3 regions of the Allobosea sp. FBZP-16 genome follow, and region 2 is predicted to be linked to each of the others. Evidence: predicted binding sites of a transcription regulator. Region 2 holds the regulator's gene; each other region holds the start of a gene.
The links. The regulator LexA, encoded in region 2, represses DNA repair genes until DNA is damaged. The targets are predictions, from matches to a motif close to TGTTCNNNNTGTGTTCNG.
Positions count from the first base shown of each region.

Region 1 (4,502 bases), on a different contig from region 2:
GGACAAATGCGACCAAGGGAAAGACTTATACTTGGGTTCCAAATCATCTTGCGAACGCAAAGGGGTACGCTGCTCCACGGAGTTTTTTGCTTGCCTTGGCGGTTGCTGCTGAGCATAGCAAGAGCGCGCAATCTGCTCTTGATGTATCTGGTATTCAGGAAGGTGTTCGTCAGGCGTCAAAGCTCAGGATGAATGAGTTGAGGGAAGATTATCGTTGGATCGATGCCGTCTTTAGACCGCTCAAGGATATGCTTGTTCCTGTTGAAAAGGCAGAGGTCATTTCTAGGTGGCGTGATCAGAAGGTTATACGTAGCGTTTCAATTGAAATGACTGCAGATACTTCCGGAAGGTATTTGCCGCCCCCTCGGATATCAAATATGATAGACGACTCAAGTACTCACGCCGCTCTTTTGGAGACTCTGGATCATCTCGCGATTATCGAGACCACTGCAGACGGACGATTTAATATGCCAGATCTGTTTCGGCTCGCTGCGGGAGTTAAGCGGAAAGGCGGGGTTCGACTTAGGCCTTAGCATTTTTGCTGAGTTACCGCATATGAGGTTGCTCATTCCGCCGCCTGCCTCGCCCCCTTGCCCTTCAACGGTCGCCGCTCCAGCACCTCCTTGAGGAAGCGCGCGGTGTGGCCTTTGCCGATCCGGACGACATCCTCCGGCGTGCCTTGCGCCACGACCTCGCCGCCGCCGTCGCCGCCTTCGGGGCCCATGTCGATGATCCAGTCGGCGGTCTTGATCACTTCGAGATTGTGCTCGATCACCACCACGGAATTGCCCTGCTCGACCAATTCGTGCAGCACCTCCATCAGCTTGGCGACGTCGTGGAAGTGCAGGCCGGTGGTCGGCTCGTCGAGGATGTAGAGGGTGCGGCCGGTGGCGCGCTTGGAGAGCTCCTTGGAAAGCTTGACGCGCTGCGCCTCGCCGCCCGAGAGCGTCGTCGCCTGCTGGCCGACCTTGACATAGTCGAGCCCGACGCGGGCGAGCGTCACCATCTTGTCGCGGATCGAGGGCACGGCCTTGAACAGGTCCTTGGCCTCCTCGACCGTCATGTCGAGCACATCGGCGATCGAGCGCTCGCGGTATTTCACCTCGAGCGTCTCGCGGTCATAGCGCTTGCCCTTGCAGACGTCGCAGGTGACGTAGACGTCGGGCAGGAAGTGCATCTCGATCTTGATGACGCCGTCGCCCTGGCAGGCCTCGCAGCGGCCGCCCTTGACGTTGAACGAGAAGCGGCCGGCCTGATAGCCGCGCGCCTTGGCCTCGGGCAGGCCGGCGAACCATTCGCGGATCGGCGTGAAGGCGCCGGTATAGGTCGCCGGGTTCGAGCGCGGGGTGCGGCCGATCGGCGACTGGTCGATGTCGATGACCTTGTCGAGATGCTCCATGCCCTCGATGCGCTCATGCGGGGCAGGGTGCTCGATCGAACCGTTGAGCTTGCGCGCGATCGCCTTGTAGAGCGTGTCGATGACCAGCGTCGACTTGCCGCCGCCCGACACGCCGGTGATGCAGGTGAACAGGCCGAGCGGGATGTCGACCGTGACGTCCTTGAGGTTGTTGCCGCGGGCGCCGACGATCCTGAGGCTCCGGCCCTTCTGCGGCTTGCGGCGCTTCAGCGGCACCGGCACGCTCATCTCGCCGGTGAGGTATTTGCCGGTGAGCGAGTTCGGGTCGGCGAGGATGTCCTGCGGCGTGCCCTTCGAGACGATCTCGCCGCCATGGATGCCGGCGCCGGGGCCGACATCGACGACATAGTCGGCGGTGAGGATCGCGTCCTCGTCATGCTCGACCACGATCACGGTGTTGCCGAGGTCGCGCAGGCGGCGCAGCGTGCCGAGCAGGCGCTCATTGTCGCGCTGGTGCAGGCCGATCGAGGGCTCGTCCAGCACATAGAGCACGCCGGTGAGGCCGGAGCCGATCTGGCTGGCGAGGCGGATGCGCTGGCTCTCGCCGCCTGACAGCGTGCGCGAGCCGCGCGCCAGCGTCAGGTATTCCAGGCCGACATCGAGCAGGAAGGTCAGCCGGTCGCGGATCTCCTTGAGGATGCGCGGGGCGATCTCGTTCTGCTTCGCCGACAGGCGCGAGGGCAGGGCGCTGACCCAGGCGAGCGCGTCCTTGACCGAGAGCTGCGAGATCTCGCCGATATGGCGCATGTCGATCTTGACCGCCAGCGCCTCGGGCTTGAGGCGGAAGCCGTTGCACGCCGCGCAGGGCGTCTCCGACATGAAGCGGCCGATCTCCTCGCGGGCCCAGTCGCTCTCGGTCTCCTTCCAGCGCCGCTCCATATTGGTGATCACGCCCTCGAAGGGCTTCTTCACCTCGTAGGCGCGCAGCCCGTCATTATAGGCCATGCGCACGGCCTCGGTGCCGGTGCCGAACAGGATGGCGTCGCGCGCGCTCTGCGGCAGCTCGCTCCAGGGCTTGGTGGTCGAGAAGCCGAAATGCTTGGCGAGCGCATCGAGCGTCTGGCCGTAATAGGGCGAGGTCGACTTGGCCCAGGGCGCGATGGCGCCCTTCTTCAGCGAGAGCGAATGATCCGGGACGATCATCTCCGGATCGATCCGCATCTCGTGGCCGAGGCCGTCGCAGGCCGGGCAGGCGCCGAACGGGTTGTTGAACGAGAACAGGCGCGGCTCGATCTCGGGGATGGTGAAGCCGGAGACCGGGCAGGCGAATTTCGAGGAGAAGGTGACGCGCCTGGCCTCGCCGTTCTCCTCCTTCTCGTCGGCATATTCGAAGACGGCGATGCCGTCGGCGAGGTCGAGCGCCTGCTCCAGCGAGTCGGCGAGGCGGGCTCCTAAGTCCGGCCGGATCACGATGCGGTCGACGACGACATCGATGTCGTGCTTGAACTTCTTGTCGAGGGCGGGCGCGTCCGGGATCTCGTAGAACTCGCCATTGACCTTGACGCGCTGGAAGCCGCGCTTCAGCCAGTCGGCCATCTCCTTGCGGAACTCGCCCTTGCGGCCGCGCACCACCGGCGCCAGCAGATAGCCGCGCGTCTTTTCCGGCAGCTCGACCAGGCGGTCGACCATCTGCTGCACGGTCTGGCTCTCGATCGGCAGGCCGGTCGCCGGCGAATAGGGGATGCCGGCGCGCGCCCAGAGCAGGCGCATATAGTCGTGGATCTCGGTGACGGTGCCGACGGTCGAGCGCGGATTCTTCGAGGTCGTCTTCTGCTCGATCGAGATCGCCGGCGAGAGCCCGTCGATCTGGTCGACATCGGGCTTCTGCATCATCTCGAGGAACTGGCGGGCATAGGCCGAGAGCGACTCGACATAGCGGCGCTGGCCCTCCGCATAGATCGTGTCGAAGGCGAGCGAGGATTTTCCGGAGCCGGAGAGCCCGGTGAACACCACGAGCTTGTCGCGCGGAATCGCGAGATCGACATTCTTGAGATTGTGTTCGCGCGCGCCGCGCACGGAGATGACGCGGGCGTTCCGATCGGCCGCCGAGTCCTGTGCGGACTTGCGGTCGAACATGTCTTCCAGCGTCGCGGCCTGTTCGGCGAGCGTGGTCTTGCGGGCCATGGTGGTGTCCGGTTCGGGCTAAGCCGTAGAGATAGGGCAATCGCCGGCTCGTGCCAGTGCAGCCGGGCGGGAGGCGGGCATGAGTAGCACGCAGCCGCCGATGTTGCCGCATTGTTCCTGCGAGGTGTGCTGACAGAGATTGTCAGGAGCGTGGCAGGCTGTGGAAGCGCGCTCTGAGCAGGATGGCCGAGACCAGCATGGCCAGCGCCAGCGTCCCCGACAGGATCAGCGCCGCCGCGGCGCCGAAGCGCTCTATCAGCAGGGCATAGGCGAGCGGCGCCGCGGCCGAGAGGAAAAAGCCCGGCGCCAGCAAACGCCCGACAGAGGCGCCATAGCTCTTCGGATCGAACAGCATCAGGGGCAGCGTGCCGCGCGTGATCGTCAGCACACCGTTGCCGGCGCCATAGCAGAAGGCGAAGGCCAGTGCCGCGATGGCGCTCGCCCCGCCGGCGAGGCCGACAACGAAGCAGAGCGGCAGGACCAGGCAGGCGACGAGGTTGAGCTCGAACGGGCTGGTCTTCGCCCCGAACAGGACTTCGCCGAGCCGCGCCAGCGATTGGCCGATGCCGCGGGTCGCGCCGATCCAGACCGCGGCCGCGGCGGGCAGTCCGAGCCCGGCGAGAATGCCGATCATATGGGCGGACATGCCGGCGTTGAGGACGCCGGCGAAGGTGACGATCAGCGCGTAGAGCAGGCCGGCGAAGCGGGTATCGGCCGGGCTGAGCGTGACGACGGGCTTCGCCGCGGCCGCGTCGGAGAGAGGCCGCGCTGACACAGCCGGCAGCGTCAGATGCAGCGGCAAGGTGAGTAGCGCGAAGCCGGCATAGGCGATGAGGGCGCCGCGCCAGCCGAATTGCTCGGCGAGCACATGGCCGAGCGGCCAGAACACGGTCGAGGCCAGGCCCCCGAGCAGGGTGATCTGGGCGATCGGCCGGCGCGCGGCGCTGCCGCCGATCCGGGC
Region 1 is NZ_LNCQ01000006.1:69,257-73,758, forward strand. It holds gene CXY91_RS29955 (hypothetical protein) at 1-533, shown strand, start outside; gene uvrA (excinuclease ABC subunit UvrA) at 566-3,493, opposite strand; gene CXY91_RS00730 (MFS transporter) at 3,684-4,502, opposite strand, start outside.
Region 1: the regulator LexA is predicted to act here: its motif matches at 3,643-3,660, upstream of uvrA (excinuclease ABC subunit UvrA).

Region 2 (4,502 bases):
GCAGGCTTGCGGCGTCAACACCTTCCTGGTCGGCGAAAGCCTGATGCGCCAGGCGGACGTGGCGGCGGCGACCCGCCAGCTTCTGACCGGCAAGACTGCCGAGGCGGCGGCGTGAGCCGCCTCACCCATCTCGACCAGAAGGGCGAGGCCCATATGGTCGATGTCGGCGACAAGGCCGAGACTGTCCGCACGGCGATCGCCGAAGGCCATGTGGTGATGCAAGCCGAGACGCTGGCGATCGTCCGCGACGGCGAGGCCAAGAAGGGCGATGTGCTCGGCACCGCCCGCCTCGCCGGCATCATGGCGGCCAAGCGCGCGCACGAGCTGATCCCGCTCTGCCACCCGCTGCTCCTGAGCAAGATTTCCGTGGACCTGTCGATCGACGAGGCCCTGCCGGGCGTGCGCGTCCGCGCCGAGGTCAAGCTGACCGGCAAGACCGGAGTCGAGATGGAGGCGCTGACCGCCGTCAGTGTCGCCTGCCTCACTATCTACGACATGGTGAAGGCGGCCGATCGCGCCATGCATATCGAAGGCGTCCGACTCGTGCATAAATCCGGCGGCAAGTCCGGAACCTACGAGATCGCAGGACCATAGGCATGAGCCTCACCCCCGTCCCGGTTGCGCTCAAGGCGCTGCTCGACAGCGTGCCCGGCCCGACGCCGGCGCAGACGCTGGCGCTGGCGCACTGCGCCGGCCGGGTGCTGGCTGAGGACGTCGCGGCGCTCAGGACCCAGCCGCCCTTCGCCAATTCGGCCATGGATGGCTACGCCGCACGCGCCACGGATCTCACCCTGGGCAAAGAGCTCAAGGTCGTCGGCGAATCCGCCGCCGGCCGCGGCTTTTCCGGCCAGGTCGGGCCCGGCGAGACGGTGCGTATCTTCACCGGCGCGCCGATCCCCGACGGTGCCGATGCGATCCTGATCCAGGAGCATGCCGAGGGCGTCGGCGGCCCGGTCATCCGCGTCACCAAGCCAGCGGGCAAGGGCCAGTTCATCCGCCCGGCCGGGCTGGATTTTCAGACTGGCGAGGTCCTGCTCAAGGCCGGTCGTCGCCTCGATAGCGCTGCGCTCGGTCTGGCCGCCGCTGCCGGCCACCCGACGCTTTCGGTCCGCCGCAAGCCGCTGGTCGCGATCCTTGCCACCGGCGACGAACTCGTCCTGCCGGGCGAGCCGGTCGGCCCCGACCAGATCGTCGCCTCCAACAGCTTCGCGCTCGCCGCGCTGATCGAGCAGGCCGGCGGCACGGCGCTCGACCTCGGCATCGCCCGCGACAACCACCCCGATCTGGCCGCCAAGATCGACGCGGCGCGCGCCGCCGGCGCCGATGTCCTGATCACCCTCGGCGGTGCTTCCGTCGGCGAGCACGATCTCGTCCAGGCGGCCCTGAAGGCGCAGGGCATGGCGCTCGGTTTCTGGAAGATCGCAATGCGCCCGGGCAAGCCGATGATGATGGGCCGCCTCGGCCCGATGGTCGCGCTTGGCCTGCCCGGCAACCCGGTCTCCTCGATCGTCTGCGGCCATCTCTTTGCCATGCCGCTGGTCGAGGCGCTGCTCGGCATCGCCGATCCCGAGCGCGACCGCAGCGAGCCCGCCACCCTGGCCGTCGACCTGCCGGCCAATGACGAGCGCCAGGACTATCTGCGTGCCACCACCGAGATCATTGAGGGCGAGCGACGGGTCAGGCCCTTCGCCAAGCAGGATTCCTCGATGCTGGCGAACCTGTCGCGGGCCGAGGCGCTGGTGATCCGCCCGGCTTTCGCCGAGCCTGCCAAGGCCGGCGATCCCTGCCGCATCATCCGGCTGCGCTAGAGCATTTTCGAGCGAAGTGGACACCGGTTCGCGTGAAGAAAATGCGATAAAGCGAAGACCTAAAGCAATTCCGCGGTTCGGAGAATTGCGGAGTTGCTTTAGTCAACTCTCCCGCTCTCAGGTTGTCATCCCGGACAAGCCGCGCAGCGGCGCCGATCCGGGATCCATTCCGGAACCTCTTTCGGGATCCCGGTCTCCATGCAGTCGCCCGGGACGGCATGTCTCAAATAGGATCAGTTCTCATCACAGCGCTCCCCTTGCGGAACACAAGGCGAACGCGTATGGTGTTCGTGCTTTGTTTCGATTCTAGCCCGAGAGGCGAGCGGCGCGACCATGCTGACACGCAAACAGTTTGAACTGCTTCGCTTCATCCAGGAGCGCCTGCGGGAATCCGGCGTGCCGCCCTCCTTCGACGAGATGAAGGATGCGCTCGATCTGCGTTCCAAATCCGGCATCCACCGGCTGATCATGGCGCTGGAGGAGCGCGGCTTCATTCGCCGGCTTCCGAACCGGGCACGTGCGCTCGAAGTCATCAAGATGCCGGACGGCATCGGCGGGCCGCAGGCACAGCGCGGCCGCTTCAGCCCCTCCGTTGTCCAGGGCGGCCTCGGCCAGACCCCGCCTCCCCCGACGCCGGCAGCCAATCTGACGAAGCCGCGACCACCGGCTGCCGAGGAAAGCGGGCGCTCGACCGTCTCGATCCCGGTCATGGGCCGCATCGCCGCCGGCACGCCGATCTCGGCGATCCAGGACCGCAGCCACAGCGTCACGATGCCAGCCGACATGCTCGGCGGCGGCGAGCATTACGCCCTGGAAGTCCGCGGCGATTCGATGATCGAGGCCGGCATCCTCGACGGCGACACCGTCGTCATCCGTAAGCAGGATACCGCCAATACCGGCGACATCATCGTTGCCCTGATCGACGACGAGGAAGCGACGCTGAAGCGGTTGCGCAAGCGCGGCTCCTCGATCGCGCTCGAAGCCGCCAACCCGGCCTATGAGACGCGCGTGCTGGGGCCCGACCGGGTCAAGATCCAGGGCCGGCTCGTCAACCTGATGCGGCGCTACTGAAGCGCCTCGGCGTCCTCTGCCGGCTCCGCAGTTGCGGCTGCAGTCGCCGGAGCAAGCGCTGGTTCTGACGCCGGCTTCGGTTCCGGTCGTGCCCGGGTCCAGGGGCGCAGGCGCGTGACCTCGTCGGCCGTATAGGCGCGCCAGCCGCCGCGGGCCGCGTGATACGCCGTCGCGCCATCACGGATGAGGGCACTGCGATCGATCAGGCGGGCTGCGCAAGGTGCTGTCCAGTAGAGCGACGTCACCACGAGATCGGCGCGCAGGCAGTCCTCGACCAAGGCGATCCGGTCGCGCGTATAGGCTACCGAGCGGCCATCCGGGAGGCGGATGACGCAGCCACGCGGATCGCAAGCGGCGCCATTACGCAGCGCCGCATCGTCGGGCGCACGCGAATCGCCGTCGGCATGCAGCCATTGCGTCAGCACGAAGCGGCTCGGCTTGCCGGCCAGCACCATCTTGCCCTCCGGCCCCCTCACCAGCACACCCGAGCCGTCTCGCTCGATCAGGATGTCGGGCCGCGACGGGGCCGAGGCCAGCGCCAGCCCGCCGACCAAGGGCAGCGCGGCAAGGAAGCGCAGCGCCGTCGTCCATAAGGTCAGCCAGAGCAACGACAGCGAGAACAGGATCAGCGCGGTCGAGCCGAAAGCGGGCAGCGCCACGGTCGAGCGGTCGATGCCGGCGACCCAATGGGCGAGCTGGAGTACATATCCGGAGGCCCAGCCCATCAGCGCCCAGGCCGGCCAGTCGAGTCCGAACGGATAGGCAAGCACGCCGAAGACCGCGGCCGGCATCACGATCAGCGAGACGAAGGGCAGCGCCAGCGCGTTGCCGAGCAGGCCGAACGGGTTGAAGGTCTGGAAATGGTAGACGCCATAGGGCGCCGTCGCCGCGGTCACGACCATGGTGGTGGTCAGGATTCCCACGGCCGAGAGCCAGAGCGGGCGCAGCGGCCAGGGCCATGCGGCGGCCGCGGCATCGGGCGCCCGCTCCTGCCAGCGCTCGGCGAAGGCGATCAGCGCCGCGACCGCTCCGAACGACATCTGGAAGCTTGGCCCGAGCAGTGCCTCCGGCTCGCGCAGCAGCACGATGATCGCGGACAGAGCGAGGTTGCGCATGGAAAGCGCCGGCCGGTCGACCAGGATCGCCCCGAGCATGACCAGCGTCATGATCAGCGAGCGCTCGGTAGCGACATCGGCACCGGAGAAAATGCAATAGGCGGTGGCACCGAGCATGGCGACGAGCGCCGCGAGCTTCTTCACCGGCCAGTGCAGCGCCACCGTCTGCGACAGCGTGAGCAAGGCCCGCACCAGCCAGAAGATCGTGCCGGCAGCCAGCACCATGTGCAGGCCGGAGATCGAGACGATGTGGTAGATGCCGGCGGCGCGCAGGTCGTTGTTGGTCTGCTCGCTGATCAGCCCGCGCTTGCCGGTGACGAGGGCCGCCGCCATCGCTCCTGCCTGCCCGCCGCCACTGGTCGCGATGCGCTCGGTCAGCGCGTTACGGGCCTGGTCGATCGCGACCGCCAGGGCGAGCCGGCGCGGCATCGGCACGGGCGGCGGCGCGAGCGCGATCTTGCCGGCGATGTTGCCGACGGCGCCGACGCCCTGGAAGAACGCATCGCGG
Region 2 is NZ_LNCQ01000022.1:574,413-578,914, forward strand. It holds gene trpC (indole-3-glycerol phosphate synthase TrpC) at 1-115, shown strand, start outside; gene moaC (cyclic pyranopterin monophosphate synthase MoaC) at 112-594, shown strand; gene CXY91_RS09015 (molybdopterin molybdotransferase MoeA) at 597-1,808, shown strand; gene lexA (transcriptional repressor LexA) at 2,142-2,879, shown strand; gene CXY91_RS09025 (ComEC/Rec2 family competence protein) at 2,873-4,502, opposite strand, start outside.

Region 3 (4,502 bases), on a different contig from region 2:
GCGTCGCCCTGCAACTGCGCTTTCAGGGCCGCGATGGCGCCTCGGGCCTCGGCCAGCTCCCGCGACATGGCAGCGATGCTGGAGGCCTCGCCCGCGGGCAGGACGAGTGGCGCGCGCTCCTTCAGCTGACCGGGCTCCGGTCGATCCGCGTTGCGCGGGACAAGGAGAAGCAGGACCGCGGCCGCAACCCCGCACGCCAGAGGGGTGAAACGGCGCCGTAGCGGTGCTCGGCTTGGCCGATCGGATTTTCCCGACCTGTCCTGCCGGTTGCTTTGGCCCGGCGCGGCGGGTGGCGCACTTGTCAGCGTCCAGTGAGCGGTATCGATCGTCAGGCCCGCCTCGTCCCTGGCGACGACAGCCTTCCCATCTCCTGATGCGCTTTCGATCGCGTCGCGCATGTGGCTGACGCCTCTTGGTCGGCGGCATGCACCTGGCGAACCGGGCACGAGCGACTTCATTCCGGCCGATACGAACCTCGGCGCCTCTGCGAAGGACGCCTGCGGGAGTGTCGACCACACCCTCGCCGGCATCGAGCTGACCTCAGATCGGATAGGTCCAGAAGACGGGCAAAGGGGCAGGAGCCTGCCCGAACGGAGTACCCTGCCGAAAGCGACCCGCTCGGCTAGTCGCTGACGCCCTCGCGCGCGACGATCGTCATCAAGGTCGCCGTCAGCATGGCGCAGAGCTTGGGCTTGCCGTCCGTCACCGCGAAGACCTCGGCCATGGCGAGCGTCAGGGTACGGCCGACCTTGACCACCCTGCCCTTCGCGACAAGCTCGTCGCCGGTGGCGGGCGCCAGCAGGTTGATCTTGAACTCGGCGGTGAGGATGCCGCTGCCGGCCGGCATGGTGGTGAGCCCGGCATAGCCGGCGGCGCTGTCGGCGATGGTCGCGACCGCCCCCGCATGGACGAAGCCGTGCTGCTGGGACAGATGCGGTGACGCCGGCATGGCGATCTCGACCTCGCCCGGCGCGACGCGCACGAGCCGGGCGCCGAGCGTCGTCATCATCGCCTGCCTGGCGAAGCTCGCCTCGATGCGAGCGACGATGGCAGGATCGGTCGCCTGGTCAGCCATCAGCGCTCACTCCGCGGCGATCGCCGCCGGGGCTTCGCGCTCGACATGAGCGATCGCAGCGCGCAGTTCGGCTAGACCCGCTCCCGCCAAGACGCAATGCTCGGACAGGTGGCGACGGAACAGGCGCGAGCCGCGCCGGCCGGGGAAGAGCCCGACAAGATGGCGGGTGAAGGCATGCAGGCGCCCGCCCCGTTCGAGATGGGCAGCGATATAAGGCTCGAGCGCCTCCAGCATGGCGAAGGCGTCCGGGACCGGGGCATCCTCGCCGAAGAGCAGCGGATCGACCGCGAGCAGCACTTCCGGGTTCTGATAGGCCTCGCGGCCGAGCATGACGCCATCGAGATGGGCGAGATGCGGCAGCCATTCTTCGGGATGCCTGATGCCGCCATTGAGCGAGACGATCAGATCGGGATTGGCCGCTTTCAGCCGATAGGCACGCTCATAGTCGAGCGGCGGGATCTCGCGGTTCTCCTTGGGCGAGAGCCCCTGCAGCCAGGCCTTGCGGGCATGGACCACGAGCGCATCGACGCCGGCCGCACGCACGGCAGCCGTCAGCGCATCGAGCGCGGCTTCCGGGTCCTGGTCATCGACGCCGATGCGGCATTTCACCGTGACGGGGATCGAAACGGCCGCCTTCATCGCCGCGACGCAATCGCCGACCAGCATCGGCTCGCGCATCAGGCAGGCGCCGAAGGCCCCGCCCTGGACGCGGTCGGAGGGGCAGCCGCAGTTCAGGTTGATCTCGTCATAGCCGAAATCGGCGCCGATCTTCGCGGCCTCTGCCAGCAAGGCCGGATCATTGCCGCCGAGCTGGAGCGCGACCGGGTGCTCGACATCATCGAAGCCGATCAGCCGCTGCCGATCGCCGCGCACCACCGCCTGCGCCGTCACCATCTCGGTATAGAGCCGGGCGCGGCGCGACATCAGGCGATGGACGATCCGGCAATGCCGATCGGTCCAGTCCATCATCGGGGCCACGGAGAAACGGTGGTCTGCTGCGGTCATCATCTACGGTCTGGCGTTGCCGGAACCCTGCTGGCGAGCGCAGCGCCGTAGCAGATTTCCCGCCCTCCATATAGTGCGCCGGCGCTCTACCGGAATGTGAGGTTCGCTTTCGCAACGATCTCGGCATAGACGGCGCGGTCGGCAGCGATGCGCGCAGCGAACTCGGCAGGAGTCGAGAAATTCGGCAGGACACCGAGCGTCTTGAGCTGCTCCTGTGCCTTCGGATCTGCCAGCGCCTTGCCCGCCGCGGCGTTGAGCTTGGCGACGACCTCGGGGTTCATGCCGGCAGGACCTGCGAGCCCGATCCAGGTCCGAATCGTGCCGGAAGCGATCCGGCCGCTCCAAGAGCTGTTCGCGCCGATGGCAGAGCGCTCAACCGCGCTGATGAGGCAATACAGCGTCGACGAACTGGCGCTGATTGCAGACTTCGTTGAGAAGGGCACCGCCCTCGCGCTGGACCGCGCCAGGCAGCTGGAGGGCGACTAGACCGGCGCTGCCGGGCCCGCCGCCAGCCGCTACGCTCGAACGACCGGAAAAAGGGCGCGCAGCCGCCCGTCGCGGAGCCACAGGCCGCCCCACATGAACAGCCCGAGATAGAGGCTGAAGAGAATATGGCTGAAGAGCGGGCTCCCGGCCCGGATCTGCGTCGCCATCGCCCCGCCGAGCAGGCCCATCATCAGGATCGCACCCAGCAGTGCCGTGCGCGGAACGAGGTACAGGACGAGGCAGGCCAGCTCGATCAGGCCGATCATGAAGGCATAGCCGGCCGGCCAGCCGAGCTGCGCCATCGTCTCCTCGGCCACCGGCATGCGCAGCAGCTTGGGCGTCACCGACGCGCCCAGCATGAAGAGGGCGAAAAGCCCGGTCAGGACGCGGCCCGTCCAGAGCATGGCATTCTTGGTCATAGGCGTCTCCCTCGATCCCGGTGCCAGAAAACCTAAGCGCTCGTCATCGCATGACAGGAACGATCCGGCGGTCCGGGCCTTGCCGGGCCTGGCTTCTTGCTGACGCGTGACTTAGCCGGTGACGTCATTCGACGTTGCCCCGACCGTGCATGTTATGTTCCCGTTCGCGAGCACAGGTCGAATCACGCATGAACGCGCACGTCTATCTCGACAGCCTCAATCCGGCGCAGCGGCGCGCGGTCTCGCATGGCGGCGATGCGGCCCCTGCCCCGCCGGTGCTGATCATCGCCGGCGCTGGCTCCGGCAAGACCAACACGCTGGCGCACCGCGTCGCCCATCTGCTGGTCTGCGGCGCCGATCCGCGGCGCATCCTCTTGATGACCTTCTCGCGCCGCGCGGCCTCGGAGATGATCCGCCGCGTCGAGCGCATCGCCCGCAAGGTGATGGGCGACGGCGCCGGGGTCGCGGTCGATGCGCTGAACTGGGCCGGCACCTTCCATGGCGTCGGCGCGCGGCTGCTGCGCGACCTCGCCGAGCAGATCGGGCTCGATCCCGCCTTCACCATCCATGATCGGGAGGACGCCGCCGACCTGATGAACCTGGTCCGGCACGAGCTCGGCTTCTCGAAGACCGAGGCGCGCTTCCCGACCAAGGGAACCTGCCTCTCGATCTATTCGCGCTGCGTCAACGCCGAGCAGCCGATCGAGGATGTGCTGCGCCTGTCCTATCCGTGGTGCATCGCCTGGGCGGAGGAGCTGAAGCAGCTCTTCGGATCGTACGTCGAGGCCAAGCAGCAGCAGAACGTGCTCGATTACGACGACTTGCTGCTCTACTGGGCGCAGGCAATGTGTGATGGCGACCTCGCGGCCGATGTCGGGGCACGCTTCGACCACGTCATGGTCGACGAATACCAGGACACCAACCGGCTGCAATCGTCGATCCTGCTGGCGCTGAAGCCCGATGGCCGCGGGCTGACGGTGGTCGGCGACGATGCCCAGTCGATCTATTCCTTCCGCGCCGCGACCGTCCGCAACATCCTCGACTTCCCGCTCGCCTTCTCGCCGCCGGCCGAAGTCATCACGCTCGACCAGAACTACCGCTCGACGCAGGCGATCCTCGGCGCCGCCAATGCGGTAATCGACCTGGCTGCCGAGCGCTTCACCAAGAACCTCTGGACCGACCGGGCGACGGGTGCCGCGCCCGAGCTGGTCAATGTCCGGGACGAGGCCGACCAGGCGCGCTTCATCGCCGAACAGGTGCTGGAGAACCGCGAGGCCGGCACGACCTTGAAGCAGCAGGCGGTGCTCTTCCGCGCCTCGCATCATAGCGGCCCGCTCGAGATCGAGCTGACGCGCCGGAACATCCCTTTCGTGAAATTCGGCGGGCTGAAATTCCTCGACGCCGCCCACGTCAAGGACCTGCTCGCGCTGCTGCGCTTCGTCGAGAACCCGCGCGACCGGGTCTCGGCCTTCCGCGTGATGCAGCTCATGCCAGGCGTGGGGCCGACCTCGGCCCAG
Region 3 is NZ_LNCQ01000056.1:115,491-119,992, forward strand. It holds gene CXY91_RS28255 (coiled-coil domain-containing protein) at 1-398, opposite strand, end outside; gene CXY91_RS28260 (PaaI family thioesterase) at 623-1,075, opposite strand; gene dusA (tRNA dihydrouridine(20/20a) synthase DusA) at 1,082-2,083, opposite strand; gene CXY91_RS28270 (hypothetical protein) at 2,167-2,361, opposite strand; gene CXY91_RS28275 (hypothetical protein) at 2,399-2,566, shown strand; gene CXY91_RS28280 (DoxX family protein) at 2,596-2,985, opposite strand; gene CXY91_RS28285 (ATP-dependent helicase) at 3,174-4,502, shown strand, end outside.
Region 3: the regulator LexA is predicted to act here: its motif matches at 3,130-3,147, upstream of CXY91_RS28285 (ATP-dependent helicase).